2 regions of the Afifella sp. YEN Y35 genome follow, and region 2 is predicted to be linked to the other one. Evidence: predicted binding sites of a transcription regulator. Region 2 holds the regulator's gene; the other holds the start of a gene.

Region 1 (14,822 bases), 590 kb from region 2:
CCGACACCGACGAGCAGCCAGCGCCCGATGTCGCTTTCCTGCGTGAAGAGGCCGTAGCTGACGCCGCGGTTCCAGACGAGGATGAGGTCGAGGAACGGCGTCAATGCGACACGCCCCTTCTCGGCAATGGCGTAGGGCCCGAGCATGTAGGCCTTGTGAGCCTGGTCGAGAATGGCCGCGAGCACGGCAACGGCAACGCCGAAGCGGAAGGGCGTCATGCGTCCTTCCTTCCCGCAACCGGACCTTCGGCAATCGGGCTTTCGGCGGCGATCGAGACGCCAAGTCCCGTCGCCGCCGCCGTGATCGGCTGTGCAAGCGTCACGCGGCCTGTGCCTTTTCCCATTCGCGCATCGCCGCCGCATCGCGCGGCGTGATGTCGGGATATTCGGGATCGGCGCCGACCTCCGGCGTGATCTTCCAGGAGCGGGCGCATTTGCGCCCTTCCGCCTTCGCCGGGACGACGGCGACACCCGGAATATCGGCGAGCCGGAAGGCGTCCGCCGGTCCGTCTCCGAGTTCCAGGACGGCTCCCGAGGTGATGGCGATCTCGGCGAGATCGATCTCCTTCAAGATCGCAAGCAGCTCCTCGTCGGCGATATGGACGATCGGTGCCGCCTCCAGAGACGAGCCGATGCGCTTCTCGCGCCGCTCCACTTCGAGCGCACCCATGACGACGCGACGCACCGTCCAGATCCGCTCCCAGCGCTCTTCGAGCGCCTCGTTGCGCCATTGGGCCGGGATCTGCGGGAAGAGTTCGAGATGGACGCAGGCATCCTCGCCGAAGCGGGCCATCCAGGCCTCCTCCGCCGTGAACGGCAGCAGCGGCGCCAGCCATTTGACGAGCGCATCGAAGAGCCGGTCGATGACCGTCAGCGCCGCGCGGCGGCGCAGCGACGACGCCGGATCGCAATAGAGCGCGTCCTTGCGGATATCGAAATATTCCGACGACAGGTCGATGGTCATGAAGTTGAAGATGGCGAAGAAGGCGCGCTTGAAGTCGAAGACCTCGTAGGCGCTCGTCACCGTCTTCTCCAGACGCACGAGTTCCGACAGGATGAGCCGCTCCAGCTCCGGCATGTCGGCGGGCTCAACCCGCTCCTCCGGGCGGAAATGGGCGAGCGAGCCCAGCATCCAGCGGATGGTGTTGCGGAGCTTGCGGTAGGAATCGGCGTTCGTCTTCAGGATTTCCGGACCGATCCTCAAATCCTCCGAATAATCCGAGGAGACGACCCACAGGCGCAGAATGTCGGCGCCCGATTGCTCGATCACCTGCTGCGGCGTCACCTGATTGCCGAGAGACTTCGACATTTTGCGGCCGTCCTCGGCCATGACAAAGCCATGCGTCACCACGGCGTCGTAGGGCGCACGGCCATTGGTGCCGCAGCTCTCCAGGAGCGAGGAATGGAACCAGCCGCGATGCTGGTCGGAGCCTTCGAGATAGACATCCGCCGGCCATTTGAGATCCGCCCGCTTGCGCAGGACGAAAGCATGGGTGGAGCCGGAATCGAACCACACGTCGAGAATGTCGTCGACCTTCTCCCAGGCCTCGGCATCCTCCACCAGGCCGTCGAGGAAGCGTGCTTTTGCCCCGTCCTTGAACCAGGCGTCGGCCCCTTCCTCGCGGAAGACGGAGACGATGCGCGCATCGACCTCGTCGTTGCGCAACAGGGCACCCGTCTCCTTGTTCACGAAGACGGCGATCGGCACGCCCCAGGCACGCTGACGCGACAGGACCCAGTCCGGGCGATGCTCGATCATGCCCTTGAGGCGGTTCTTGCCGGCGGCCGGATAGAAGCGCGTCGCCTCGATCGCCTCGAGAGCGCGCGCACGCAGGGTGTCGCTGCCCTCGATCGGCTCGTCCATATAGACGAACCATTGCGGCGTGTTGCGGAAGATGACCGGCTTCTTGGAGCGCCAGGAATGCGGATATTGGTGCTTCAGCCGGCCGCGGGCGAGAAGCCGTCCCGCCTTTACGAGCGCCTCGATGACAAGCTTGTTGGCGTCGCCCTTCTTGCCCTTGTCGTCGATGACGCGCACGCCCACGAAACCCGGCGCATCGGGCGTGAAGGCGCCGTTCTCGTCGACCGTGTAGGGGATCGTCGTGTCGATGCCCTCGCGGCGGAGCTCGCTCGCCTTTTCCATCCACACGTCGAAGTCTTCGCGGCCGTGACCGGGCGCGGTGTGGACGAAGCCCGTACCCGTATCCTCCGTCACATGCTCGCCGGCCATCATCGGCACGTCGAACTGATAGCCGCCGAGGCCGGCATCGCGGAACGGATGGGCGCAGCGCGCGATCGACGCCGGGTCGACATCGCCGCGGCGCTCATAGGCCTCGACGCGCGCATTCTTGAAGACGTCGGCCGCCAGAACGTCGGCGAGCACCAGGCGGTCGCCGACCTTCGCCCAGTTCTCTTCCGGTGCCTGCGTCACCTCATAGAGGCCATAGGAGATGCGCGGCGAATAGGCGACGGCGCGGTTGCCGGGCATTGTCCAGGGCGTCGTCGTCCAGATGACGACGGAAGCGCCGGCAAGCGGCCCGTCGCCGAGCACCGGGAATTTTACCCAGATCGTGTCGGATTCGTAATCGTGATACTCGACCTCGGCCTCGGCGAGCGCCGTCTTCTCCACCACCGACCACATCACCGGCTTGGAGCCACGGTAAAGCTGACCGGAGGCGGCGAACTTCATCAATTCCCCGGCGATCACCGCCTCGGCGTCGAAGCTCATCGTCAGATACGGGTCTTTGAAATCGCCGATGACACCGAGCCGCTGGAACTCCTCCGACTGAACGCCGACCCAGTGGGTGGCGAAGTCGCGGCACATCCGGCGCAACTCGACCTTGTCGACGGAATCCTTCGACTGACCCTTGGCGCGCAGGTTTTCCTCGACCTTCCATTCGATCGGCAGGCCGTGGCAGTCCCAGCCCGGCACGTAATTGGCGTCGAAGCCCATCATCTGGTGCGAGCGCACGATGACGTCCTTCAGGATCTTGTTGAGACCCGTGCCGATATGGATGTTGCCGTTGGCGTAGGGAGGGCCGTCATGCAGGACGTATTTCTCCCGCCCCGAAGCCTCCTCGCGCTGGCGCTTATAGAGATCCATCTTCTCCCAGCGCGCGAGGATTTCCGGCTCCTTCTTGGGCAGGCCGGCGCGCATGGGAAAATCGGTCTTCGGCAGAAACAGGGTCTTCGAATAGTCTCGCTCCGCCTCGTTCGCGGCGGCTTTTTGGTCGCTCATCGTCATATCCTGAGCTCAGAATTCTATGAAAAAGCGCGTCGATCGAATGCGATCGCGGCCCGGCAATGCGTTCCCCGACCTCTCAGACAGAGGCCGGGCGGCTAATTCGCAGAAGGGCTATGATCTCGGCTCGCATGGGGCGGCTTGTAACCGAGAGCCGCGGCGATGAAAAGCCGCTGACGTCGCCTGCGCAAGTCGGCCGAAGAATGAGAGGCGGAGACGCTTGCGCCGGAGCGGGATTTCACTTCCTTTTCAGGCCCGCCGCTGCGGTGGCATGGCCGGACAGCATCGCGGTGGCTCCCGCCATGGCATTGCGAAATGCATCGTCGAAGCTCACGCCGGCCACCTGCCAGTCGGCCGTCTCGCCGTCGGCAGTTTGGAGATGCCATCTGGCCTTCCACCCGAGCGCCGTCGCATCCCAGGCGATCGACCCGCCAAGGGCGACCTCCGTCTCGAGCGCGCTCGCAAACGGGCGAAGGTCTTCCATCTCGCCCTCCCCCGAAGGCACGGTAACATCGTCCCTCTCCTCCAGGATCGATTGCGCCGGCAGGAGGATCACAAGCCCGTATTGGCGTGCCGCAGCCTCCAGCGCGTCCTTCTGATCGATGCCTCGCTTGCCGTCGCGCGTCAGAAGATACCGGCGGCCTTCGGTGAGAACCGCGACCAGAACCGCAAGCGTCGGCCGGTCGAGCCACGCTTCATAGCCAAGGCCGTCGAGCGCGGCGTCGATCTTTGCCGCATCGAAGCTGACTGTGAGATCATAGGGGCGGTCGCGCGAGCCCTGCTCGTCGTGATGCGGGATTCCTTCCATGCGGTCGTGATAGCGATAAGCACGGACGAAGGAGGGCGCTGTGGCGATGAGTTTCGGAATGCCGGGATCGCTGCGCGCGATGGGCGCGCCGGAGACTTTGACGAGAACCTTCAGAAGGCACTCCTCGAACGCCGGAAGCCGCGTCTCCTCGCGCTCGCCGGTGACGATCGTTTGCGCCTCATAGAGATCCGGCTCTCTCGAGGGGCCGGCGTCCGCAGGACCGGCGCCGGCGGCCAGCGGAGCCAGAAGGAGCGACGCGGTCACGAGGACAAAACGCCAGAAACGCATCATCAAACCTCCGCAACGGCAGGCATCTGAGCGGTTCACCATAAGGTCCGCCCAGCCGATTGCGAGGATTATGACGCGTCGAAGATTTGCTGAGGGAAGACGGGCTCAGGGAATAAGTGTCAGGCGAGGCCGAGCGCTTCGGCCTCCCCCTCGATGCGCGGCCAGTCGGCGGCAATGCGGCGATCGAAGTCCGCGAGGGGGTGGCTTGCCAGAATCCTGCGCGCGGTCGCCGCGTCCTCGTTCATCTGCTCGACCAGAGCCTCGATGGAATCGAAGCGCTCCTCGGCGCGGATCCAATCGACGAGCGAGACGAGGCCCATCTCGCCATAGAGATCGCCTTCGAAATCGAACAGGAACGTCTCGAGCTTCGGGGCGCCGTCGTCGAAGGTCGGGCGGCGGCCGAAACTCGCGACGCCATCGTGCACCCGGCCGTCCGGCCGGGTGTAGCGGACCGCGTAGATGCCCTGACGCAGTTCGCAGGAGGTCGGCAGGACCATATTGGCGGTCGGAAAGCCCAGATCTCGGCCACGGCGGTCGCCGTGGACGACTTTCGCCGCCACCGACCAGGTCCAGCCCAGAAGCTGACGCGCCTCCTCGACCCGACCTTCCTCGAGAGCGGCGCGGATCCGGCTCGATGAGACCGCCCCCTCTTCATCGCCGTGCTTGTCGACGACGGTCACGCCGAAAGAGGAAAGCACACCCTGACGCTGGAGGAATTCCGGCGTGCCCTGGCGGCGATGGCCGAAATGAAAGTCGTAGCCGGTGACGGCATGGCGCAGCTGAAGCTTCTCGATGAGGAAGCGGCGCACGAAATCTTCTGCCGAGGTTTCGGCGAAGGCCGCATCGAAATGCGCGACGACGACACCGTTAAGGCCGAGGGCGGAGGCGACACTTGCCCGCATCACCGGCTCGGTCAGACGGAAGAGCGGCTTGTCGGGCGCGAAGAAGGAGCGCGGATGCGGCTCGAAGGTAAGAAGGATGCAGGGCGCGCCGAGATGCTCCGCTTCCGCCTGGGCCGCTGCGAGCACGGCCTGGTGACCGCGATGCATGCCATCGAAATTGCCGATTGCGACGACGGCATTTCGCCATTCGTCTGGCAGGCAATCGAAGGTCGCAATGGAAACGGGCGAAGACGGCATCGGACGAGAGATCAGCGGAGAGGATCGGACGAAGTCGCGCCTGCACCGCCGGCGGACCAGACGAGGCGCGGCAGGAACGCCACGACATGGCGCTCTTCCTCGATGAGGCGGCTGCGCACCTTGTCGAGATCCGGCTTTTCGGGATGGCCGAATTCATGGGCATGAATACCGGCCGTCACCATCAGGCAGTCGATGCCCGCCTGGTTGGCCCCGCGGATATCGGTGTTGAAGGCGTCGCCGATCGCCAGAACCTTTTCGCGGGACGGATGGCCGAGGGTCGCCAAGGCCGCATCGTACATCGGCGCAAAGGGCTTGCCGACGAGGATCACCTCGCAGCCGAGTTCTTCGTAAAGCTCGGCGAGCGCACCGGCGCACCAGACGAGGGTGCCGCCGCGTTCGACGACGACGTCGGGATTGGCGCAGACCATCGGAATGCCACGCCCGGCGAGTCTTTCCAGGAGCGGGCGATAATCGTCGGGCGTTTCGACGTCGTCTTCCGACAGGCCCGTGCAGCTTATGGCGACCGCCTCGTCGGGACCCACCAAGGTCACGTCGAGCCCGTCATAGAGCGACAAATCCCGGTCAGGACCGATATGGCAGATGCCGCCCTTCTTGGCGTAACCGGAGATCGCCTGGCGGGTCACGTCGCCGGAGGTGACGATCGCGTCATAGGCCTCATCGGGGCAGCCGAGCGCCAGAAGCTGCTCGCGAACCGGACCGTTCGGGCGCGGCGCATTGGTGATGAGCGCCACGCGTCCGCCCTTCTCGCGGAAACGGCACAGCGCCTCCACGGCGCCGGGATGCGCGGCGACACCGTTATGGATGACGCCCCAGACGTCGCACAAGATCGCCTCGTAATCGGCGGCGATCTCAGCCAGACCTGATATCTCTTCCGCTTGCATGAGCTCATTTATGCTGGGACCGGAAAACCGGCACGAGCCGCGGGTAAAGGCTTGCGCGCAGAACGTCAATTGGCCGGTCCGCCAACATGTGGCCAACATGAAGAGATGTTCATTGGGCATCATCTCTGCCGCCCTATATGTGCGGCTATGTCCAGCACCTAAACCGCAGCCGGTTGCGAGAGACTCCAAATCGGAGACTTCACCTTGAAGCATTTCCCGTTCAAAGTGCCGACCCTAGTCGGAGCGTTCATGGTCAGCCTTATCCTTTCTCCAGCCCTCGATCGGGCGCCTGCTTATGCAGAAGATGCGACACCCGACGAGGTGCAGAGCACCCCACAAGTCGCACGCATCGCCCCCAATGCCGAACATTTCACGCTCAAGAACGGCATGGACGTGGTGGTCATTCCCGACAAGCGCGCCCCTGTCGTCACGCATATGGTCTGGTACCGCGTCGGTTCCGCCGATGAGCGGCCCGGTCAGTCGGGCAATGCGCATTTCCTCGAACACCTGATGTTCAAGGGCACGAAGAAGCACCCGGACGGCGAGTTCTCCACCTATGTGTCGAAGATCGGCGGTGAGGAGAACGCCTTCACCAGCAACGATTACACCGCCTATTACCAGCGCGTCTCGAAAGACCACCTCAAAGACGTGATGGCTCTCGAAGCGGACCGGATGAGCAATCTCGTCCTCACCGACGAGGTCGTCGCACCGGAACGCGACGTCATCCTGGAAGAGCGGCGCATGCGGGTCGACAACGATCCTGGCTCTCTCATGAACGAGGCGCTCAACCGGATCTTCTATCTCAATCATCCCTATGGTCGGCCGACGATCGGCTGGGAGAACGAGATCAAGGCGCTCAACGCCAAGACGGCGCTCGATTTCTACCATGAGTTCTACACGCCCTCGAATGCGATCCTGGTCGTCGCCGGCGACGTCACGCCGGACGAGGTGAAGGAGCTCGCCGAGGAAACCTACGGTCAGATTGAATCGAAGCCCGACAGCGCGCGGCCCGCGCGGCCGGCCGAGCCGCCCTCGCCCGGTGCGCGCACCATCACTGTGCGCGACGAGAAGGTGCGCGAGCCCAATCTGATGCAGTTTTATGCCGTTCCTTCGGCCGTCACCGCCAAGCCCGGCGAGGCGGAAGCGCTTTCGGTTCTCGCCGACATTCTCGGCACCGGCGCGACGAGCCGTTTTTATGACGAGCTCGTGCGCGACAACGGACCCGCGACCTATGCCGGGGCCTATTACAGCCCGACAGCGGTCGACGATTCCCGCCTGATCGTCGTCGGCATCCCGCGCGACGGTGTCGATCTGGAGACGCTGCAGGCCGATATGGAAGCCTCCATCCGCAAGCTCGCCGAAGAGGGCGTGAGCGATGAGGAGCTGACACGGGCCAAGAACTCCGTCGTCGCCGATGCCGTCTATTCGCAGGACAGCCAGCAATCGCTCGCCCGCATCATCGGCTCGGCGCTCGCGGTCGGTCGCACGCTGGAAGACGTTCAGACCTGGCCGGCGCGCATCCAGAAAGTGACGGCAAAGGACGTGCAGGAGGTGGCGCAGCGCTATCTCGATCCCGAGAAAGCCGCGACCGGCTATCTCAAGCCCAAGGTCGACCATCAGGCCGACATGTCTGAGGCTCCCGGCAACACGCCCGCCGCCTCACCCGCGCCGGAGACCGCCGATCCGGCCGCAGCGATGGAGCAGAACTGATGCTGCGCACCCTCTCGCTTGCCTTATCCTTCGGAGCCATAATGAGCCTTGCCGTTGCCATGCCGAGCCGCGCCCGCGCGATCGAAATCCAGGAAGTGACCTCGCCCAAGGGGATCACCGCCTGGCTCGTCGAAGACGACACGGTGCCGATCGTGAACATGCAGTTCGCCTTCCGCGGCGGCTCGGTGCAGGATCCGGAGAACAAATCCGGTCTCGCCAATCTCGCCTCCGGGCTTCTCGACGAAGGCGCCGGCGACCTCGATTCCAAGGCGTTCCAGACGCGCCTCGACAATCTCAATATCAAGCTCTCCTTCGACACCGGCCGCGACGCCTTTTACGGCTCCTTGAAAACGCTCGCCGCCAATGCCGACGATGCTTTCAATCTGACGAAACTCGCTTTGACAGAGCCGCGCTTCGACGACGAGCCGGTCGCCCGCATCAAGGCGCAGATCCTGTCGAAACTCAGAAGCGATGAGACCGATCCGAATGAGCTCGCCCGTCGCGCCTGGGCGAAGACCCTGTTCGGCGACCATCCCTATGCGCGCAACGGCGAGGGGACAGAGGAAAGCGTGGAAGAGCTGACGGCCGCCGACCTCAAAGGCTTTGCCGAGCGGAACCTCGCGCGCGACAACCTCGTCGTCGCCGTCGTGGGCGCGATCGATGCGGAAACGCTGAAAGGTCGGCTCGACGAAGTCTTCGGCGATCTGCCGGAGAAAGCCGACCTCAAGCCGATCGCCGACGTCACCGCGGCCGCAGGCAAGACGGCGCATGTCGATCTTCCCGTGCCGCAGACCTCCATCCGCCTCGGCGGACCCGGCATCAAGCGCGACGATCCGGATTTCATCCCGGCCTATATCGCCGACCACATCCTCGGCGGCGGGACCTTTTCCTCCAGGTTTTATCGCGAAATCCGCGAGGAGCGCGGACTGGCCTATTCGGTCGGCACGAGCCTCGTGCCCTTCGATCATGCGGGCGTCTGGGTGGGAGCTGCCGCGACGCGTGCCGATGCCGCCCAGGAGGCCGTCGATTTGATGGTGAAGGAAGTCAAAGACATGGCGGAGAACGGGCCGACGGACGAGGAGCTCGCCGATGCGAAGTCCTACCTCGCCGGCAATTACGCCCTGCGCTTTGATTCCTCCGGCAAGATCGCCAAGCAGCTTCTCGCCATCCAGCTCGACCATCTCGGCATCGATTACGTCGACAAGCGCAACGAGCTCATCAATGCCGTGGCGCGCGAGGACGTGCAGCGGGCCGCCAAGCGGGTTTATGGCGAGCCTCCTTCGGTGATCACCGTCGGGCCGGCCGCGAGCTGATACTCCTTTCGTAACCTCCGCCGGGGCGATCTGGCTTCGCCCCGGCCCTCTCCTCCTCCGCCTTTCACCCGCGCCACTCCCCTCCCTTGCCCCGCCAGAGCCCCTCTGCGAATCTCAGCCTCGCAGAGAAAGGGGGGGCGTCATGTCTTGGAGAGAGCTCCGTCACAGTGCGGGCTTGATGCTGCTGGCCGCAGCCGTCTTTGTGGGAGCGGCCCAGAATGCGGCGCTGGCGCAGGATCCGCGCCTCACCACTCTCGGCGAGAAAGCCACCGCAGCGCTTGAAAAGGGCGAGACCATCGCGGCGCTCGATCTGCTCGGAGAGGCGTCAGACATCGTCTGGCGCGAGGGCCCGCTCGCCTTCCGCAAGGCGCTTGCGGTGAGCTCTGCCGAAGGTTTCGGCGATTATGTTCCCCGTCCCGACGATCGCTACCGCCCCGGCGAGACGATGCGCGTCTATGCCGAACCCGTCGCCTTCAGCTACGTGCCGCAGGACGGCGCGTATCTCGTGGCGATGGATGTCGATCTCACGATCAGCAATCTGACGGGACAGGTGATCGCCGAAGGCTCGAAGGTGTTTTCGGTCAAGACGACCGTGACGGCGCCGAAGCGGGAGTTCAACGTCGTTCTGTCCTGCCCCGTCCCTGCGCTGCAGGCCGGCAACTAACGGGCCGAGTTCACGTTTCACGACACGAAGAACGCCAAGACGGCGGGGTTCTCGATCCCGCTCGAAATCATCGAAACCGACCAGGAGACCCCGCAATGACACCGAAAACAGCGCTCATCGTCGGTGCAGGGCCGGGATTGTCGGCGGCGGTCGCGCGCCGTCTTGCCGAACGCGGCACCAGGATCGCCCTCGCTTCGCGCACGATGGAAGCCAACCAGGCGCTCGCAAGCGAACTCGGCGGGCGCGCCTATCGCTGCGACGTCGCCGAAGAAGACCAGGTGGCCGACCTCTTTGAGGCAGTGGAGCGGGATCTCGCGGCACCCGATTTCGTGCTCTTCAATCCGAGCTATCGCAGCAAGGGACCGCTCGTCGAACTCAAACCTCACGACGTGGAAACGTCCCTGAAAGTCACGGCCTACGGCGGTTTCCTCGTCGCGCAGCAGGCGGCGAAGCGGATGATCGAGGCCGGCGGCGGCGCCATTTTCTTCACCGGCGCGTCGGCGAGCGTCAAAGGTTTTGCCCGATCGGCGCCCTTCGCCATGGGCAAATTCGCCCTCCGAGGCCTTGCGCAGTCGATCGCCCGCGAATTGCAGCCGCAGAACATTCATGTGGCGCATTTCATCATCGACGGTGCCATCCGCACGCCGGGGCGCAGCGAAGCCGACGACAAGCCGCAAGCGCTGCTCGATCCGGATGCGATCGCCCGCTCCTATCTCGGCGTTCTCGATCAGGAGCGCTCCGCCTGGAGCTTCGAGGTGGAGCTACGGCCCTGGCTTGAGAGCTTCTGAATCCGCCTCTCCCGCCGGGGATTCACTCAGCTCGATGTCGACTTTCGTGGGATCGAAAGCGAGATAATGCGCAATGCGCGAGATGGCGGGATAGGGATTCTCGTAAGACCAGGCGATATCCGACACGAACGTTTTGTCCGTCATGAGCGAATAATAGCTCGCGGCGCCCTTATGCGGGCAAGTCGTGAGTTTGTCCGAACGCTGCATATGCGCCATGCGGACGTTGTGGCGCGGAATATAGATGACGTCCGCGCGGTCTCTCTCGGACACGACGACTGCACGAGACGAGCGCGCGAGCAGGAGATCACCGAGGCGAACCCTCACGAGGCCAGAATAGACGCTGAAGCTGATCGGATGCTCTTTGTGCGGCATCGGCATTCCCCCGAGCCGGGCTCGTAATCCGTTCAACCATGCAAATTCAAGTAGAATCTTAGCGAATTTTGGCGCTTGCATAAAAACTTGGCAGGCGGTGACGCGTCACCGCCTGCCAGACATCTTGGGCACGAAGATCCGGCCCGCACAGGCGGGCCCGTGCGTCAGGCGAAAAGCTTGGCTGCGATCTCAGCCACGTGACGGCCCTGGAAGCGGGCGCCGTCGAGCTCGTTGGCGCTCGGCTGGCGCGAGCCGTCCGCATCGGACAAGGTCGAGGCGCCATAGGGCGAACCGCCGGTGATCTCGTCCATTTTCGTCAGGCCCTGGAACGAATAAGGCAGGCCGACGATGACGAAGCCCTGATGCAGCAGCATCACCTGCGTGGAGGTGATGGTCGTCTCCTGGCCGCCATGCTGGGTGCCCGTGGAGGTGAAGACGGCGCCGACCTTGCCGACGAGCGCGCCCGAGGCCCACAGCCCTCCGGTCTGGTCCCAGAAATTTTTCATCTGCGAGCACATGACGCCAAAACGGGTCGGCGTGCCGACGATGACCGCATCGTAGTCGGCAAGCTCGCCGGGTTCGGCGATCGGATACGGCTGATCCAGAAGATAACCGGACTTTTCCGCGATCTCCTGCGGCACGAGCTCCGGCACACGCTTGACGGTCACGTTGGCGCCGGCGCTCGTGGCGCCCTCGGCAACCGCCTCGGCCATCTGCATCACGTGGCCCCAGCTCGAATAATAAAGCACGAGAATCTTCGCCATATCTCAATCTCCGTTTGGCAATTGCACGGTAGGCCCCTAACTAGGGGGCGACGCTCCTTTCGCCAGACACGATTTCTGGCCCGCATAGCGCCTCTGCGTCGAACGATATCTGGCCTCGCATCCGCACCGGATGTGCGCCGGATTTGAGGCAAAAGGCTTTCGCACTTCGATGCGTTCTCGCCAGTTGACAAGCCCGAGGCCAGCACCTATCTCCCGCTCGCTTAGCACTCACACCTAGAGAGTGCTAACACCAGCAAATCCCCTCATTGGGCGCAGCGCGCCCGCATAAAGGACGCGAGGAAGAAACATGAAGTTCCGCCCTCTGCATGACCGTGTTGTGGTCCGCCGGCTTGAGTCTGAAGAAAAGACCAAGGGTGGCATCATCATTCCGGACACCGCCAAGGAAAAGCCGCAGGAAGGCGAAGTCATCGCCGTCGGCCCTGGCGCGCGTGACGATAACGGCCAGGTGCAGGCCCTCGACGTGAAGGTCGGCGACCGGATCCTGTTCGGTAAGTGGTCCGGCACGGAAGTCAAAATCGATGGCGAAGATCTCCTCATCATGAAGGAGTCCGACATTATGGGCGTCATCGACAGCGAGAGTGTGGCGCAGGCGGCCTAATCGCCGATCGCGCTTTCTAATTTCCCGCAATTCAACAAACAGAGGTTCGCAATATGGCAGCCAAGGACGTGAAATTCTCCGCCGATGCGCGTGAGAAAATGCTGCGTGGCGTCGATATTCTCGCCAACGCCGTGCGCGTAACGCTCGGCCCGAAGGGCCGCAATGTGGTGATCGAGAAGTCGTTCGGCGCTCCGCGCATCACCAAGGACGGCGTTACCGTCGCCAAGGAAATCGAGCTTGATGACAAGTTCGAGAACATGGGCGCGCAGATGGTGCGCGAAGTCGCTTCGAAGACGAACGACATCGCCGGTGACGGCACCACGACCGCGACCGTTCTCGCCCAGTCCATCGTCAAGGAAGGCGCCAAGTCGGTTGCCGCCGGCATGAACCCGATGGACCTGAAGCGCGGCATCGACATGGCCGTCGCCGCGGTCATCAAGGATCTCGAGAGCCGTTCCAAGACGATCGACACGTCTGCGGAAGTCGCTCAGGTCGGCACGATCTCGGCCAATGGCGACAAGGAAGTCGGCCAGATGATCGCCGAGGCGATGCAGAAGGTCGGCAACGAGGGCGTCATTACGGTCGAAGAGGCGAAGAGCCTCGAGACCGAGCTCGAAGTCGTCGAAGGCATGCAGTTCGACCGCGGCTATCTCTCGCCGTACTTCATCACCAACCCCGAGAAGATGGTCACCGAGCTTGAGGATCCGTACATCCTCCTGCACGAGAAGAAGCTCTCGAACCTGCAGGCAATGCTGCCGGTCCTCGAGGCCGTGGTTCAGTCTTCCCGTCCGCTCCTGATCATCGCTGAAGACGTCGAAGGCGAGGCTCTTGCCACGCTCGTCGTCAACAAGCTGCGCGGCGGCCTCAAGGTCGCGGCCGTCAAGGCGCCTGGCTTCGGCGATCGCCGCAAGGCCATGCTGCAGGACATCGCGACGCTCACGGGCGGCACGGTCATCTCTGAAGATCTCGGCATCAAGCTCGAGAACATCACCCTCAACGAGCTCGGCACCGCCAAGAAGGTGACGATCACGAAGGAAGAGACCACGATCGTCGACGGTGCTGGCGACAAGGCCGACATCGAAGCTCGCGTTTCCCAGATCAAGGCGCAGGTCGAGGAGACCACCTCCGATTACGACCGTGAGAAGCTGCAGGAACGCCTGGCGAAGCTCGCCGGCGGTGTTGCGGTCATCCGCGTCGGCGGTGCGACCGAGACCGAGGTGAAGGAGAAGAAGGACCGCGTCGACGACGCCCTCAACGCCACCCGTGCGGCGGTTGAAGAAGGCATCGTTCCGGGCGGCGGCGTCGCTCTCCTGCACGCCAAGCAGGCCGTCACCGGCCTCAGCTCCGACAATCCGGACGTCCAGGCCGGCATCAAGATCATCCTCAAGGCGCTTGAGGCTCCGATCCGCCAGATCGCCTCGAACGCCGGTGTCGATGCTTCCGTGGTCGTTGGCCGCATTCTCGACAAGGGTGAGGCCGATTGGGGCTTCGATGCCCAGATGGAAGAGTACAAGAACCTCGTCCAGGCCGGCATCATCGACCCGACCAAGGTCGTTCGCACCGCTCTCCAGGACGCGGCGTCGATCGGCGGCCTTCTGGTCACCACCGAGGCCATGATCGCCGAGCTTCCGAAGAAGGAAGGCGCTGCTCCGGCCATGCCGGGCGGCGGTATGGGCGGCATGGGCGGCATGGACTTCTAAGGTCCACGACCCTCGCTTTTCGGAAAGGGCGGCTTCGGCCGCCCTTTCTTTTTGCCTGCCATGAAGCGTTCGTTTCGCGCCTTGCCGCGGACGCCCGGCCGCCAAAAGCCTTGGCTCAAAGCCCTGGCCGCAGGCTCACCTCCGAGGCCAGCGGATCGCCCGCCGGCTCCGGCATCCGCTCGCGCGGCGCGACCTCTGGCGCGATCCGCCGCTCCTCCGCATCACCCGAGCGGAGAGGCCCGGCGACGACTGCGCGAGGCGCGGAGACGGGCAGGTCGCCATTCGGCCGGGGCCTCTCGAACGCCCCTGGAAAGCTCGCAGTCGCCGCATCGATCTTGCGAAACGTTTCCACGGCGTCGGATTTGAACAGGACGTAGAGGCCGAATATCAGACCGAGGGAACAGGCGATGGCGATCGCGCCCATCACCTTGCCTTGCAGCGCGACGGCGCGTGTGCGCCGGTCGTCGGCGTCTTCGGCCTTGGCAGCCATGATCGCGGGCCCGCCCGGTCTTCGA
Region 2 (14,822 bases):
GAGATCTACGCCGCGTCCACCCGCTTCGGCACGGTTCTGGAAAACGTCGTCCTCGACGAGGACACGCGCAAACCAGACTTCGACGACGGGTCGCTGACGGAAAACACCCGCTCCGCCTATCCGCTCGACTATATCGCCAATGCAAGCGAGACGGGCATGGGTGGCCAGCCCAACCACATCGTCATGCTGACCTGCGACGCGTTCGGCGTTCTGCCGCCGATCTCCAAGCTCTCGGCCGAGCAGGCGATGGTGCATTTCCTGTCGGGCTATACCGCCAAGGTGGCGGGCACCGAGCGGGGCGTGACGGAGCCGGAGGCGACCTTTTCGACGTGCTTCGGCGCGCCGTTCATGCCGCGCCTTCCCGCCGTCTATGGCGATCTTCTGCGCGAGCACATCAACAAGCACGCCGTCACCTGCTGGCTGGTCAACACCGGCTGGAGCGGTGGCCCCTACGGCGTCGGCAAGCGCATGCCGCTGAAGCTGACGCGGCGGCTGCTGGAAGCCGCGCTCGAGGGCACGCTGGAGAAGGCGCCGATGGAGAAGGAGCCGGTCTTCGGCCTCGAGATCCCGACCGAGCTCGAAGGCGTCGATGGCAAGGTTCTGCATCCGCGAGAGACCTGGAGCGACAAGGCCGCCTACGACCGTCAGGCCGAAAAGCTCCTGGAGATGTTCTCTGAGAACTTCAAGCAGTTCGCCGACGACGTCGATGCGGAGGTTCTGGCGGCCGCTCCGCGTCTGAAAGCCGCCGCCGAATAGGCGACGCCGTCATTTTTGTTGTCACGGCCGGCGTATCGCAAAGGTGCGCCGGCCGTTTTGTATCCGGCTTCGGGACCCGTCCAACTGATTCCGGGTGCCGGTTCATCGTTTCGGTCTCACCTGCGACTTAGCGAGGCTTCATGGGCAAAGAGCAGCCAAAGGGCGCCGTCGCCTGCGGCCATCGTGAGACGGCGGCCGCCGCTGTCGCCATTCTGTGCGAGGGCGGCAATGCCGTGGATGCCTGCATCGGGGCGCTGCTGACCGCCTGCGTCACCGAACCGATCCTTGCCGCGCCGGGTGGGGGCGGCTTCCTCATGGCCTATGACGGCGCGCAGCCACATCTCTTCGACTTCTTCTGCGACGCGCCCCTCGCTTTGCCGCCCGACGGAGACATCGATTTTTTCGAGATCCATGCCGATTTCGGAGAAACCACCCAATCCTTCCATATCGGTGCGGGCGCGGCGGCAACGCCCGGTTTTCTTGCCGGGATCGCGGCCGCCTCGGAAAAGCTCGGCCGCCTGCCGCTCAGCGATCTCGTGGAGCCGGCGATCGCGGTCGCCCGCAAAGGCGTGACGATCGAGCCGTTGCAGGCGCGCATGTTCGAGATCGTCGAACCGATCATCACGGCGGATAAAGACGTGCGCCGGCTTTTTGCCCCCTCGGGGCGCCTTTTGCGGACCGGCGACGTCTTCCGCAACGAGGCGCTCGGCGAGGCCTTCCAGGAAGTCGGAGCCGGGCGCCTTGCCACGCTCGAGGCGGCGATGATCGAGCAGTGCACCACGCATGGAGGCCTGCTCGAAACCGCGGATTTCCGCCGCTACCAGGTGCAGGAGCGCGATCCGCTTGCCCTTTCGCTCGGCGAAACGACGCTCTTCCTCAATCCACCCCCGTCGCTCGGAGGCAGTCTTTCGGCGATCGCGCTCCAGGCGCTTGTCCGGCAGGCCCGAAGCGACGCGCCCGCCAGGCTGACAGCTCTCAGGGAGATGGAGAAAGCGCGTCTTTCCGGAAATTTCGACGCCCTCCTTGCCGACCGGGACGACGATGGTCCGGCAAGCCGCGTCGTCAGCCGCGGCACGACGCATGTCAGCGTCGTCGACCGCGCCGGCATGGCGGCCGCCGCGACCGTCTCCAACGGCGAGGGCAACGGCCGGATGGTGCCGGGAATGGGCTTCATGCTCAACAACATGCTGGGCGAGGAGGATCTCAATCCGAAGGGCTTCCACGCCTGCGAGGCGGGAATGCGCCTTTCCTCCATGATGGCGCCGACGCTGGCGCTCGGCCCGGATGGCGAGATCACCGCCTTCGGCACGGGAGGATCCTCGCGCATCCGCACGGCAATCTTCAACGTCGCGGCCAACCTCTTTCTGGAACATGCGGATGCGGACACGGCCGTGTCGGCGCCGCGCCTGCATTTCGAGAACGGGCAGCTCGACGTGGAGGCGGCCGGCGAGCGCGCCGATCTCGCACGGCTCAGAGACATCGAGCCGGAGCTCAGGGCCTGGCGCGAGCGCTCGCTTTATTTCGGCGGCGTGCATGTCGCCGAAAACGACGGAAAAGGCCGCTTTTCCGGTGCCGGCGACGCACGTCGCGGCGGCGTCTTCGCTTGCGCCTGAGGCGCTAGATTTTTCGGAAGGTCAAATAGGCGGGCCGGCGCCCTTCTCGCAACGCCTTTGCCTCGTAGCGCGTGCCGGGCCAGCCGGGATAGGGCTCGCGCCAGTCCGCCACCGTCTCCGCCGGCCATGCGAAGCCGCCATGGCGCAGGACGCGGATCATCGTCCAATCGACGTAAGAAGGGATGTCGCTTGCAAAGCGAAAAATCCCGCCCGGACACAGCACACGATGAATGCGCGCAAGGTTTTCGGCATTGACGAAGCGGCGCTTCCAATGCCGTCGCTTCGGCCAGGGGTCGGGATAGAAAAGATCGACGCGCGACAGGCTCGTCGGCGGCAGCCAATCGAGGAGGTTGGCCGCATCGCCGTCATAAAGGCGGATGTTCGCCAGCTCTTCGCCTTCGATCGCGGCGACGGCCTTCGCCATGCCGTTCACGAAAGGCTCGACACCGAAAAAGCCGGAGGACGGCGCTTTCTGCGCTTCGTGGATCAGATGCTCGCCCCCGCCGAAGCCGATCTCCAGACGCAGATCCTCGACGTCAGCCGCAAAAAGCCCCGACAGAGTATCGGGCGCCGGCTCGCTCAGATCGAGCGCAAGCTGCGGCAGGAGGCGCTCCATGAGCGCCTCGCGATGGGCGGTGAGCTTCTTGCCCTTGCGGCGGCCGTGAAGCGAGCTTGTGGTCGGCCGGTCCGCGGCCGACCCATTCTCAGAGCGCGTCGCGGATGCTGTCGGCGAGATCGGTCTTTTCCCAAGAGAAGCCGCCATCGGCCTCCGGCGGCCGGCCGAAATGACCATAGGCAGCCGTGCGGGCATAGATGGGGCGGTTGAGCTGCAGGTGCTGGCGGATGCCGCGTGGCGAGAGATCCATCACCTTGTTGATCGCACGTTCGATGTCGGAGGCACGCACGTTCTTCGCCGTCTCGTGCGTATCGACATAGATCGACAAGGGCTTGGCGACGCCGATCGCATAGGAGAGCTGGATGGTGCAGCGTTCCGCGAGATCGGCCGCAACGATGTTCTTGGCGAGGTAACGGGCCGCATAAGCGGCCGAGCGATCGACCTTGGTCGGATCCTTGCCGGAGAAGGCACCGCCGCCATGGGGAGCCGCACCGCCATAGGTGTCGACGATGATCTTGCGTCCGGTCAGGCCGCAATCGCCGTCCGGGCCGCCCACTTCGAACTTGCCGGTCGGATTGACGTGCCAGGTGGTCTCGTCGTTGATCCAGCCTTCCGGCAGCGCCTTATAGACGAAGGGCTCGACGATCTTGCGCACGTCCGCGGAGGTCAGGCCTTTGGCATGCTGCGTCGACACCACGATCGAATGCACGCCGACCGGCACACCGTTTTCATAGCGCACCGTCACCTGCGATTTGGAATCCGGCATCAGCTCCGGCGCACGGCCGGCGTGACGCGCTTCCGCCATCAGGTGGAGGATCTTGTGCGCATAAAGGATCGGCGCCGGCATGAGCTCCGGCGTCTCGCGGCAGGCGAAGCCGAACATGATGCCCTGGTCGCCAGCGCCTTCTTCCTTCGCCTCGCCCGCATCGACGCCCTGGGCGATGTCGGGAGATTGTTCATGAAGGAGCACATCGACCTGGCAAGTCTGCCAGTGGAACCCTTCCTGCTGATAGCCGATGTCGCGGATCGCCTCGCGGGCACATTGCTCGACAACAGCCGCATCGACCTCGGGCGAGCCACGCACTTCACCGGCGATCAGGACACGGTTGGTCGTCGCCAGCGTCTCGCAGGCCACGCGAGCTTCGGGAAACTTTGCCAGATGGGCATCGACCACGCAGTCCGAAATACGGTCGCACACCTTGTCGGGATGGCCCTCAGACACCGACTCGCTGGTAAACAGGAAATGTTCTCGGGGCACGCACACGCCTCCTTTGAATATGGGAGAGCTACCCGAAGGCTGATCCGCACGGGCAGGAAGGTCGTTCGGTGGGTCTTGCCCGGGAGGGACGTCGCCGTCAAGGTCGCTTTGCATGCGCAAGGCGGGCCTGTTGTCGCGATGACATAAATCCTTCTAATTGCCGAAGATACGGCCGAAGAATCCGCCAATGCCTCCCTGGCCGCCATTGCCGCGATGCGGCCGTGATGGACCGGTCTGCGTGCGGTCGCCGTCGCGGTTGAGAATCCAGTCGCGATATTGCGCATCGCCCCCGGGTCCCGCGGCCGAAGGCTGTCCCGCCCCAGGGTTTTGCGCGATCGCAGGGCTGTAGAGCCCCTCGCCCGGCAAGGCCTCCACCGCAACGCCGCGATGCGCCGCATTCATGAAATCCGCCCAGATCATCGACGGCAGATTGCCGCCCGAAGCCTTCTTGGTCGGCGAATTGTCATCATTGCCAACCCAGACACCCGCCGTCAGATTGGCCGTGTAACCGACGAACCAGGCATCGCGCCAATCCTGGCTGGTGCCGGTTTTGCCGCCGGCGGGCCAGCCGGGGATCTGGGCCTTGCGCCCGGTCCCGATCTCCAGCGTCGCCTTCATCATCTCGTTCATCATCGCGACGGTGTGCAGATCCACGACACGTCCGAGCCCCGGGCTGGAGCGCTGGAAGAGCGTTTTTCCGTCATCGGTGACGACACGTTCGATCGCGTGCGGGAGGACGGCGAAACCGCCATTGGCGAGCGGCGCATAAGCACCCGTCAGTTCCAACAGGCTCACTTCCGACGTTCCGAGAGCGATCGTGGCATTGGCCTTGAGGTCGGAGCTGATGCCCATCCGGTGGGCCGTCGCGACGACGTTCTGCGGTCCGACTTCGGCCGCAAGCTGCGCGGCGACCGTATTCAGCGAGCGGGCGAGCGCCGTCTTCAGCGTCACCGGCCCTTCGTATTTGTTGGAATAATTGTGCGGCTCCCAATTGCCGATCCGCACCGGCTTGTCGACGCGCACCGTCTCCGGCCTGAGACCCTGTTCGAGCGCTGTCAGGTAGACGAAGGGTTTGAAGGAGGAGCCGGGCTGGCGCTTCGCCTGAACCGCGCGGTTGAACTGACTCTTGTCGTAGGAACGCCCGCCGACCATGGCACGGATCGCCCCGGTTCCGTCGAGCGCCACCAGAGCCCCCTGATGCACGCCGTATTTGTCGCCGTTCGCCTTCAGGCCTTCGACAAGCGCCGACTCCGCCTCGCGCTCCAGCGAGAGATCGATGGTGGTGTAGACCGTGACGTCCTCGTCGATCGCACCGACATAGGAGGGGAGCCGATCCATGACGAAATCGGCAACGTAGTTTTCCGCATGAACGCGATGGCGCGAGGCGATGCGGGGCGGGTTCTCCTTGGCGTGCTTCGCCTGCGCGGCGGTGACGAAGCCTTCGCGCGCCATCGCATCGAGGACGAGGCGGGCCCGCGCCTCGGCCGCGTCGAAATTGCGGTCCGGCTGGTAATGCGACGGTGCCTTGACGAGACCCGCCAGCATCGCGGCTTCCGCCAGGTTGAGATTGCTCGAATCCTTGGCGAAGAAGCGATGGGCCGCCGCATCGACGCCATAGGCGCCCCCGCCGAAATAGACCCGGTTCAGATACATCTCCAGGATTTCGCCCTTGGAGTATTTGTGCTCCAGCCAGAGCGCCAGAAGCATTTCCTGAATCTTTCGCCGGATCGAGCGTTCGGGCGTCAGGAACATGTTCTTGGCAAGCTGCTGGGTGAGCGTCGAGCCGCCCTGCACGACACCGCCGGAGACGAGATTGCGCACGACCGCGCGGGAAAGACCGATCGGATCGACGCCGAAATGCTGGCGGAAGCGATGATCCTCGATCGCGATGACCGCCTCGGGCACATAATCGGGAAGTTCGGCGAGCCTGACCGCCTGGCCGCCGGTGTCACCCCGATTGCCGATGAGGGCGCCATCGACAGCGAGAATGCGCACATTGGGCGGCCGCTCCGGCACCCGCCATTCCGACGTCGGCGGCATCTGGACGCCATACCAGGCAATGATGCCGACGACGGCGATCAAGCCCCACACGGCCAGAACCGACCCCCAGTAGACCGTCCGCCTCAGAAATCCGCCGCCCGATCCGCGCGCCTTTCTTCTGCGGGGCGCGGAGGAACGGCTTTTTGCCGTCTTGGCTTTCGGTTTGCGCTGCGACGTCCCGCCGGCCGGCCGGTCGCGCGCCTCCACGCGGATGCCACCGCTCTCGCGGAGCCGCGGCTCGACGCGCTGCTTTGCCTTCCGCCCCGCCATCAGATGTCCTGCACTGCCATAAGGATCCGGTGTAACGCTAAAAGCGGCAATTTAAGGCCGGGTTAACCACCACCTTAAGGCTCTCATCACGCAGCAAGATCGGCCACGACGGCATCGAGGACGACGAGACCGGCAGGCGTCGCGCGCAGACGGCCGTCCGGCTCCAGCTGCATCATGCCGTGCTCCACGAGGTCGTGGATCCGGCTTTCCTGCAGCGGGCGGCCGGCAAGCGCCTGATAACGCGCAAGATCGATGCCCTCGACGAGACGCAGCCCCATAACGAGGAGCTCGTCCGCCTCCTCCTCCAGGCTCAGAAGGCGATCTTCGATCAGGCCGTTGCCCGCTTCTTCGACCCGGCTGCGCCATGTCTCCGGATGCGCCTCCACCACGGTCGCAAAACGCCCACCCTCGCCGCGCACGCGGCCATGGGCGCCGGGACCGACGCCAACCCATTCGCCATAGCGCCAGTAGGTGAGGTTGTGACGGCTTTCCGCCCCCGGCCGCGCATGGTTGGAGATTTCGTAGGCCGGCAGGCCGGCGGCAATCATCATCTCCTGCGTCAGCTCGTAGAAATCGGCCGAAGCGTCGGGATCGGGCAACGTGAGCTTGCCGGCCTGATGGAGGGCCGCAAACGGCGTGCCCGGCTCGATCGTCAGCTGATAAAGAGACAGATGATCGGCCGCAAAGCCGATGGCCTCGCCGAGCTCGCGCCGCCAATCCTCAAGCGACTGGTTCGAGCGCGCATAAATGAGGTCGAAGGAGAGGCGTGGAAAGATCTCGCGGGCGAGTTCGACAGCTGCGAGCGCCTCGGCGCGGTTGTGCAGCCGGCCGAGCGCCTTCAGCGATGCGTCGTCGAGGGCCTGCACGCCGAGCGAGACCCGGTTCACCCCCTCTTTGCGATAGCCGCGGAAGCGTTCCGCCTCGACACTCGAAGGATTGGCCTCGAGGGTAATTTCAGCATTTTCCGCAACCGTCCAGTTCGCGGCGATCGCCTCGAGAAGCGCTGCGACCGTCGCCGGCTCCATCAAGGACGGTGTGCCGCCACCGAAGAAGATGCTCGTCACCCGCCGCCCGCGCGTGCGTTCGGCAAAAAAGCCGAGCTCGCGACGGAAAGCCGAAACGAAGGCCGCCTGGTCCACCTTCTGGTGCCGCACATGCGAGTTGAAGTCGCAATACGGGCATTTGGCCGCGCAGAAGGGCCAATGCAGATAGATGCCGAATTCCGTCTCCGCGGCCGGGATCATGCAGCATCAGCCTCCGTTGAGACCGAGACAGGCAACGGCGAACGCTTCGAACGCACGCGCCCGATGCGAAAGCGGATTGCGTTCACCGGGCTTCCAGCCGTGTTTTTCTTCCGCACTCATCTCGCCGAAGGTGCGCTCATGGCCCTCCGGCTGAAACATCGGATCGTAACCGAAGCCATGTTCGCCGCGCGGCGGCCACACCAGCGTGCCCTCCACTTTTCCTTCAAAGCTCTCCACCACCCCATCGGGCAAAGCGAGCGCCAGGACGCAGACGAAGGCTCCGCCGCGGGCCTCGGGCATCACCGCCCCCTGCATCTGAAGCTTCTCCTCGATGTTGCGCATCGCCTGGGCAAAGTCCTTGTCCGGCCCTGCCCAGCGGGCGGAATAGATGCCGGGATCGCCGTTCAGCGCATCGACCGTGAGGCCGGAATCATCGGCAAGTGCGGGAAGGCCCGCGGCGTCGCAGGCGGTGCGTGCCTTCAAAATCGCGTTCTCGGCGAAGGTCGAGCCGGTTTCCTCCGGCTCGATCAGACCGAGATCGGCCGCGGAATGAACCGTGAAGCCGAACGGGTCGAGGAGCGCCCGGATCTCGGCCACCTTGCCGGGATTGTGGCTCGCAACGACGAGAGGTCCGGGCTCCAAGGCCAGTTTCAACATCACTCGACCGCCATCTTCTGCAAATCGACGAGACGGCCGATACCTTTGCGCGCCAGGCCCATGAGGGCGATAAGCTCTTCCTCGCTGAAGGGCTTGCCCTCCGCCGTCGCCTGCACTTCGACGAGATTGCCGCTGCCGGTGATGACGAAGTTCGCATCCGTTTCCGCGTCGGAATCTTCCGCATAATCGAGATCGAGCACCGGCTCGCCGCGATAGATGCCGCAAGAGATCGCCGCCACATGGTCGGTGAGGACCGGAGCCTTGACGATGTCGCGGGCGCGCATCCATTCGAGCGCGTCGTGCAGCGCCACCCAGGCACCGGTGATCGCCGCGGTGCGCGTTCCGCCATCGGCCTGGATGACGTCGCAATCGACGGTGATCTGGCGCTCGCCGAGAGCCTTCAGATCGACGACCGCGCGCAATGAGCGGCCGATCAGGCGCTGGATTTCCATGGTGCGGCCGCCCTGCTTGCCCTGGCTCGCCTCGCGGCGCATGCGATCGCCGGTCGAGCGCGGCAGCATACCATATTCGGCCGTCACCCAGCCGCGGCCACCGCCGCGCAGCCACGGCGGCACCTGCTCGGCGACACTTGCCAGACACATCACCTGCGTGTCGCCGAAGCGAACGAGGCACGATCCTTCCGCATATTTCGAAACCCGGCGCTCAAGCGAGACGGCGCGCATCTCCTCGGCGGCCCGTCGCGATGGGCGCATGAAATCCTCCTTCAAGAATGTGGGCCCTGTTACGCATTCCATCCGCCGACGGCAAGGCGAGTGCCTTGCGTGATGCCCTCGACGAAGCAATATGAGGCATCAAAGGTGCCCCCGGCACCGGGGAATGTCCCATGATGAAATCGGAAATGCTGACAGCTTTGGACGACCGTTCGCGGGAGATCTTTCGGCGCATCGTCGAGAGCTACCTGGAACGCGGCGAGCCGGTCGGCTCGCGCAACATCAGCCGCCTTCTGTCGACAGCCTTGTCGCCGGCGTCCGTGCGCAATGTCATGTCGGACCTGGAATCCATGGGTCTCGTCTTTGCGCCGCATACGAGCGCCGGACGCATGCCCACGGAGATGGGCCTCAGGTTCTTCATCGATTCGTTTCTGGAGGTCGGCGGCCTCAGCGACAGCGAGCGGCAGGCGATCGAGAAGCAGGTGCGCACCGGCGATGGCGAAAAGAGCGTCGAATCGCTGCTGACGGAGGCGAGCCAGACCTTGTCGGGCCTGTCGGAAGGCGCCGGCGTGGTCGTTGCCGCCAAACAGGATCTGCGGCTCAAACACATCGAATTCGTGCGCATCGAACAGGATCGGGCGCTCGTCGTTCTCGTCGCCGATGACGGCACGGTGGAAAACCGCGTCGTCACGGTGCCGCGCGGCCTGCCGACCTCGGCCCTGACGGAAGCCTCCAACTATCTCAACGCCCATATCCGCGGGCGCACGCTGGCGGAAGCGCGCGCCGAGCTCGAGCGCAAGCGCGAAGAGCGCCGGCAGGCCATCGACGCCCTGTCGGAGACGATTATTTCGGAGGGGCTGGCGCAATGGTCGGGCCCGGCACAGGAGCCGGCGACCCTCATCGTGCGCGGCCGATCCAAGCTTTTGACGGATCTCAGGGCGATCGAGGACCTGGAGCGCATCCGGATCCTCTTCGACGACCTTGAGACCAAGACGGACATCATCCAGCTCCTCAACCTGACGGAAGAAGGCGAAGGAGTGCGCATTTTCATCGGCTCGGAGAACAAATTGTTTTCGCTCTCCGGCTCATCCCTCGTCGTGGCGCCTTTCCGAGACAGCGGAGAACGCGTCGTGGGGGTGCTCGGCGTGATCGGCCCGACCCGACTGAACTATGCTCGCGTCATTCCCGTGGTCGATTACACGGCGCAGCTGATGACGCAGCTCATTCGCCGCTGAGAATGCGTGATTAGACATAGGTTGCGGGCCTGCGGGTTGATTTTCCCCGTGTGAGCCCTGATATGCCGCTCGACTTGAGATCACCTACGAGAGATCGAAGCTTCGCGATGGATACCGAAAAGCGTAACACCGAAACCAACGAAGCGCCGAGACAGGACAACGAGCCGCCGCTTGGCGCTGGCGCCGAATTTGCTATGGACGCCGCAGAGGCAGACGCCGCCGCGCAGGCCGCCGAGGACGCCGCCGCACAGGAGAGTGTGGAAGAGCTGATCGCCCGGCTGGAGGCGGAGAAATCCGACCTCACGGACCGGCTTTTGCGGGCTGCCGCCGAGGCGGAGAATCTTCGCCGGCGCGCCGCCCGCGACGTGCAGGACGCGCGTCGCTATGCCATGACCAAATTCGCGACCGACATGCTGCAGGTCGGCGACAATCTGCGCCGTGCGCTGGGTGCCGTCGACGAAAAGGCCTGGGGCACGGAAGATCCGGAGCTGAAGGCGCTGCTCGAAGGCGTGCAGATGACGGCGCGCGAGCTCGACCGCATTCTGGAGCGCCATGAGGTCGTGATGATCCCGGCGATGGGCGAACGGTTCGATCCGCATCGCCATCAGGCGATGTTCGAGGTCCCGGACCCGAGCGTGCCGGCCGGCACCATCGTGCAGGTCGCCCAGGACGGCTACATGATCGGCGACCGGGTTCTGCGTGCGGCCCTCGTCGGCGTCGCCAAAGGCGGACCGACCCCAGACAAGGCCGCCAATCAGGCGCCGAAGCCCGAGGCGCAGTAAGCGCCATTCCCACCGGATTTGACCAATGCGCCTCCTCGCAAGAGGGGGCGTTTTTCTTTGTGCAGCGTCAGGTGGCGCGACCCACGCTCGGCAGTGTTGCCGGCCGAAAGGCCTGCACAAATCCTTGCCCGGCACGCTGAAGGCTTGACCCGCCGCCGGCTTTCCTGCCTTTCGGGAGGCGGAGGCGACATGGACGATCAAGCAGCACTTTTTTCCATCATCAAGGAACGTTCCTTCCGCCAGGGCGGCGAGTTCACGCTCGTCTCGGGGCGCAAGAGCACGATCTACTTCAACCTGAAACCGACGATGCTCGATCCGGAAGGCGCACGCCTCATCGGTGCGGCCGTCGCGGCGAAAGCGCACGAATTGAAGCTCGTCTATGTCGGCGGGCTCGCCATGGGTGCCGTGCCGCTCGTCTCGGCGACGGCGGCGATGAGCGCGGTTGCCGGCACGCCGGTGAAGGCGATCTTCGTGCGCAAGGAAGCGAAGGGCCATGGCACACAGAGCCAGATCGAAGGGCTCGCGGAAGGCGAGAGCCTCACAGGTCAGTCCCTTCTCGTCGTCGAAGACGTCACCACCACCGGTGGATCGGCCATACAGGCGATTTCGATCCTGCGCGAGGCCGGCGCCCAGGTGGAGCACGTGTTGACGCTCGTCGATCGGCAGGAAGGTGCGGAAGACACCTTCCGTCAGGCCGGCATCACGCTCCACGCTCTCTTCCGCAAGAGCGATTTCGGCAAGGATCTGGCATAGGCGCCTACGAGGGCGAACCTATTCGCCCTTCGTCACCCGCCGCAGCGTCAGATTGATCCGCCCGCCTTTCGGCAAAAGCGTCGAGGTGCCGGCGATGATCCGGTCGACACCGTGGAAGGCGAGACGCGCCTCCCCGCCCAGAACCAGCGCGTCACCGGATTTCAGGCGCAGCGAACGGGTCGGATCCTTGCGGCTGTGTCCGCCAATGCGGAACACGGCCTCGTCACCGAGCGACAGCGACACGACGGGTGCTGCGAGATCCTCTTCGTCGCGGTCCTGGTGCAGCCCCATGCGCGTTCCCGACGCATAGAAATTGACGAGGCAGGCTTCCGGCGGCCTCGAATAGCCGCCGAGTTCCGCCCAGGCATCCAGAAGAGCCTGTGGGATCGCGGGCCATGGCCGACCCGTCTCGGGATGCGTCGGCTGGTAGCGATAGCCAGCGCGGTCGGACACCCAGCCGAGCGTCCCGCAATTCGTCATGCGCACCGAGAAGGGCTTGCCGGAACGCGGCATGACGGGCGTGTAGAAGGGTGCCTCTTTCAGGAGCGCACGCAGATCTTCGACGAGCTGCTCCTGCGCGCCCCGGTCGAGGAAGCCTGGCGCCAATTTGAAACCCTCAAGAGCTGTCATGCCGAATCTTTCAATCCAGACCTTCTGCGTTTTCAAACGCTTGCCAGCAAGCACGAGACGCTGCGACAGCGGTCTCATCAATATCTCGGTCGGCCGCACGGCTTGTGCAACCTCAGGGCCCTTCTTACTTGCGGCTCCGAAACCCCCTTCTTATATGACCGTCAACGCGCGGCGGAGAGCCAGCGCGAAAGGTTTTCGAACGTCAGACCATGGGGGCTGGTGAAGGCGTTTTGCCTCGTGCGGATGCCAGAAGGGGTCCGGCCGGCCTGCCGACAAAGGAGTGATTGAACATGGCGAAAGTCATCGGCATTGACCTCGGCACGACGAATTCGTGCATCGCCGTCATGGACGGCAAGAATCCTAAAGTCATTGAGAATTCCGAGGGCGCGCGCACCACGCCGTCCATGGTGGCTTTCACCGAGGACGACGAGCGCCTCGTCGGCCAGCCGGCAAAGCGCCAGGCCGTCACCAACCCGCAGCGCACCGTCTTCGCCGTCAAGCGCCTGATCGGCCGGCGCTTCGACGATCCGACCGTTGCCAAGGATCAGAAGCTCGTTCCCTACAAGATCGTGCGCGCCGACAATGGCGATGCATGGGTCGAAGCGAACAGCGAGAAATATTCGCCGTCGCAGATCTCGGCCATGATCCTGCAGAAGATGCGCGAAACGGCGGAAAGCTATCTCGGCGAGAAGGTCGAGAAGGCCGTCATCACCGTTCCGGCCTACTTCAACGACGCGCAGCGCCAGGCGACCAAGGACGCCGGCAAGATTGCGGGTCTGGAAGTTCTGCGCATCATCAACGAGCCGACGGCGGCCGCCCTCGCCTACGGCCTCGACAAGAACGACGGCAAGACCATCGCCGTCTATGACCTCGGCGGCGGCACCTTCGATATCTCGGTGCTGGAAATCGGCGACGGCGTGTTCGAAGTGAAGTCGACGAACGGCGACACCTTCCTCGGCGGCGAGGATTTCGACATGCGCCTCGTCGATTATCTCGCCGACGAGTTCAAGAAAGAGCAGGGCATCGACCTCAGGAACGACCCGCTCGCACTGCAGCGCCTCAAGGAAGCCGCGGAGAAGGCGAAGATCGAGCTTTCTTCTTCGCAGCAGACCGAGGTGAACCTGCCCTACATCACCGCCGATTCGTCGGGCCCGAAGCATCTCACCATGAAACTCTCGCGCGCCAAGTTCGAGAGCCTGGTGGATGACCTCGTGCAGCGCACGGTCGACCCGGTGAAGGCGGCGCTCAAGGATGCCGGCATCGCGGCCGGCGACATCGATGAGGTGGTTCTCGTCGGTGGCATGACGCGCATGCCGAAAGTCCAGGAAGTGGTGAAGAACCTCTTCGGCAAGGAGCCGCACAAGGGCGTCAATCCGGACGAGGTCGTCGCCATGGGTGCGGCCATTCAGGCCGGCGTGCTGCAGGGCGAGGTGAAGGACGTTCTGCTTCTCGACGTGACGCCTCTGTCGCTCGGCATCGAGACGCTCGGCGGCGTGTTCACGCGCCTCATCGACCGCAACACGACGATCCCGACCAAGAAGAGCCAGGTCTTCTCCACGGCCGAAGACAACCAGAACGCCGTGACGATCCGCGTCTTCCAGGGCGAGCGCGAGATGGCTGCCGACAACAAGATCCTCGGCCAGTTCAATCTCGAGGGCATTCCGCCCGCACCGCGCGGCATGCCGCAGATCGAAGTGACCTTCGACATCGACGCCAACGGCATCGTCAATGTCTCGGCGCACGACAAGGGCACCGGCAAAGAGCAGAAAATCACCATCCAGGCCTCGGGCGGTCTTTCCGACGAGGACATCGACAAGATGGTGAAGGAAGCCGAAGCCAATGCCGACGCCGACAAGAAGCGGCGTGAGGTGGTGGAAGCCAAGAACCAGGCCGAAGCCCTCATCCACGGCACCGAGAAGTCGCTGTCTGAGCATGGCGACAAGGTCGACGGCGAAACCAAGCAGGCGATCGAAACCGCGCTTGCCGAGTTGAGGGAAGCCGCCAAGGGCGACGACAAGGCCGACATCGAGGCGAAGTCGCAGGCCCTGGCGATGGCCTCCATGAAACTCGGCGAGGCCGTCTACAAGGCGCAGGAAGAATCCGGTGCCGAAGGCGGTGCGGAAGCCGCCGGCGAGGCCAGCGGCAACAAGGACGAGGATGTGGTCGACGCGGATTTCGAGGAAATCCAGGACGACGACCAGAAAAAGTCCGCGTAACGCCAATGATCGAGAGCCCGAGGCATCGCCTCGGGCTCGTCATTTCCGCCCGGTCCATGGCCATTGCTGCAATCCTCGCCG

The links. Region 2 encodes HrcA, which represses chaperone genes, less so after heat shock. Its sites were predicted from a motif close to GTTAGCACTCNCNNNNNGNGAGTGCTAAC; they were not measured.
Region 1: groES (co-chaperone GroES) is a predicted target of HrcA. The motif match lies at 12,209-12,237, and genes of this name have one in related genera.

The regions. Positions count from the first base shown of each region.
Region 1 is NZ_CP180203.1:2,522,248-2,537,069, forward strand. It holds gene lspA (signal peptidase II) at 1-218, opposite strand, end outside; gene ileS (isoleucine--tRNA ligase) at 319-3,237, opposite strand; gene ACK8CP_RS12035 (DUF2066 domain-containing protein) at 3,479-4,339, opposite strand; gene ACK8CP_RS12040 (bifunctional riboflavin kinase/FAD synthetase) at 4,456-5,475, opposite strand; gene ACK8CP_RS12045 (TIGR01459 family HAD-type hydrolase) at 5,487-6,377, opposite strand; gene ACK8CP_RS12050 (M16 family metallopeptidase) at 6,627-8,087, shown strand; gene ACK8CP_RS12055 (M16 family metallopeptidase) at 8,129-9,400, shown strand; gene ACK8CP_RS12060 (hypothetical protein) at 9,543-10,064, shown strand; gene ACK8CP_RS12065 (SDR family oxidoreductase) at 10,160-10,852, shown strand; gene ACK8CP_RS12070 (DUF427 domain-containing protein) at 10,826-11,224, opposite strand; gene wrbA (NAD(P)H:quinone oxidoreductase) at 11,389-11,988, opposite strand; gene groES (co-chaperone GroES) at 12,296-12,607, shown strand; gene groL (chaperonin GroEL) at 12,661-14,307, shown strand; gene ACK8CP_RS12090 (hypothetical protein) at 14,423-14,797, opposite strand.
Region 2 is NZ_CP180203.1:3,115,894-3,130,715, forward strand. It holds gene ACK8CP_RS14850 (phosphoenolpyruvate carboxykinase) at 1-756, shown strand, start outside; gene ACK8CP_RS14855 (gamma-glutamyltransferase) at 897-2,369, shown strand; gene trmB (tRNA (guanine(46)-N(7))-methyltransferase TrmB) at 2,374-2,985, opposite strand; gene metK (methionine adenosyltransferase) at 3,074-4,243, opposite strand; gene ACK8CP_RS14870 (transglycosylase domain-containing protein) at 4,397-6,553, opposite strand; gene hemW (radical SAM family heme chaperone HemW) at 6,640-7,797, opposite strand; gene rdgB (RdgB/HAM1 family non-canonical purine NTP pyrophosphatase) at 7,804-8,454, opposite strand; gene rph (ribonuclease PH) at 8,454-9,167, opposite strand; gene hrcA (heat-inducible transcriptional repressor HrcA) at 9,299-10,360, shown strand; gene grpE (nucleotide exchange factor GrpE) at 10,468-11,142, shown strand; gene pyrE (orotate phosphoribosyltransferase) at 11,332-11,895, shown strand; gene ACK8CP_RS14905 (alpha-ketoglutarate-dependent dioxygenase AlkB family protein) at 11,914-12,525, opposite strand; gene dnaK (molecular chaperone DnaK) at 12,816-14,741, shown strand.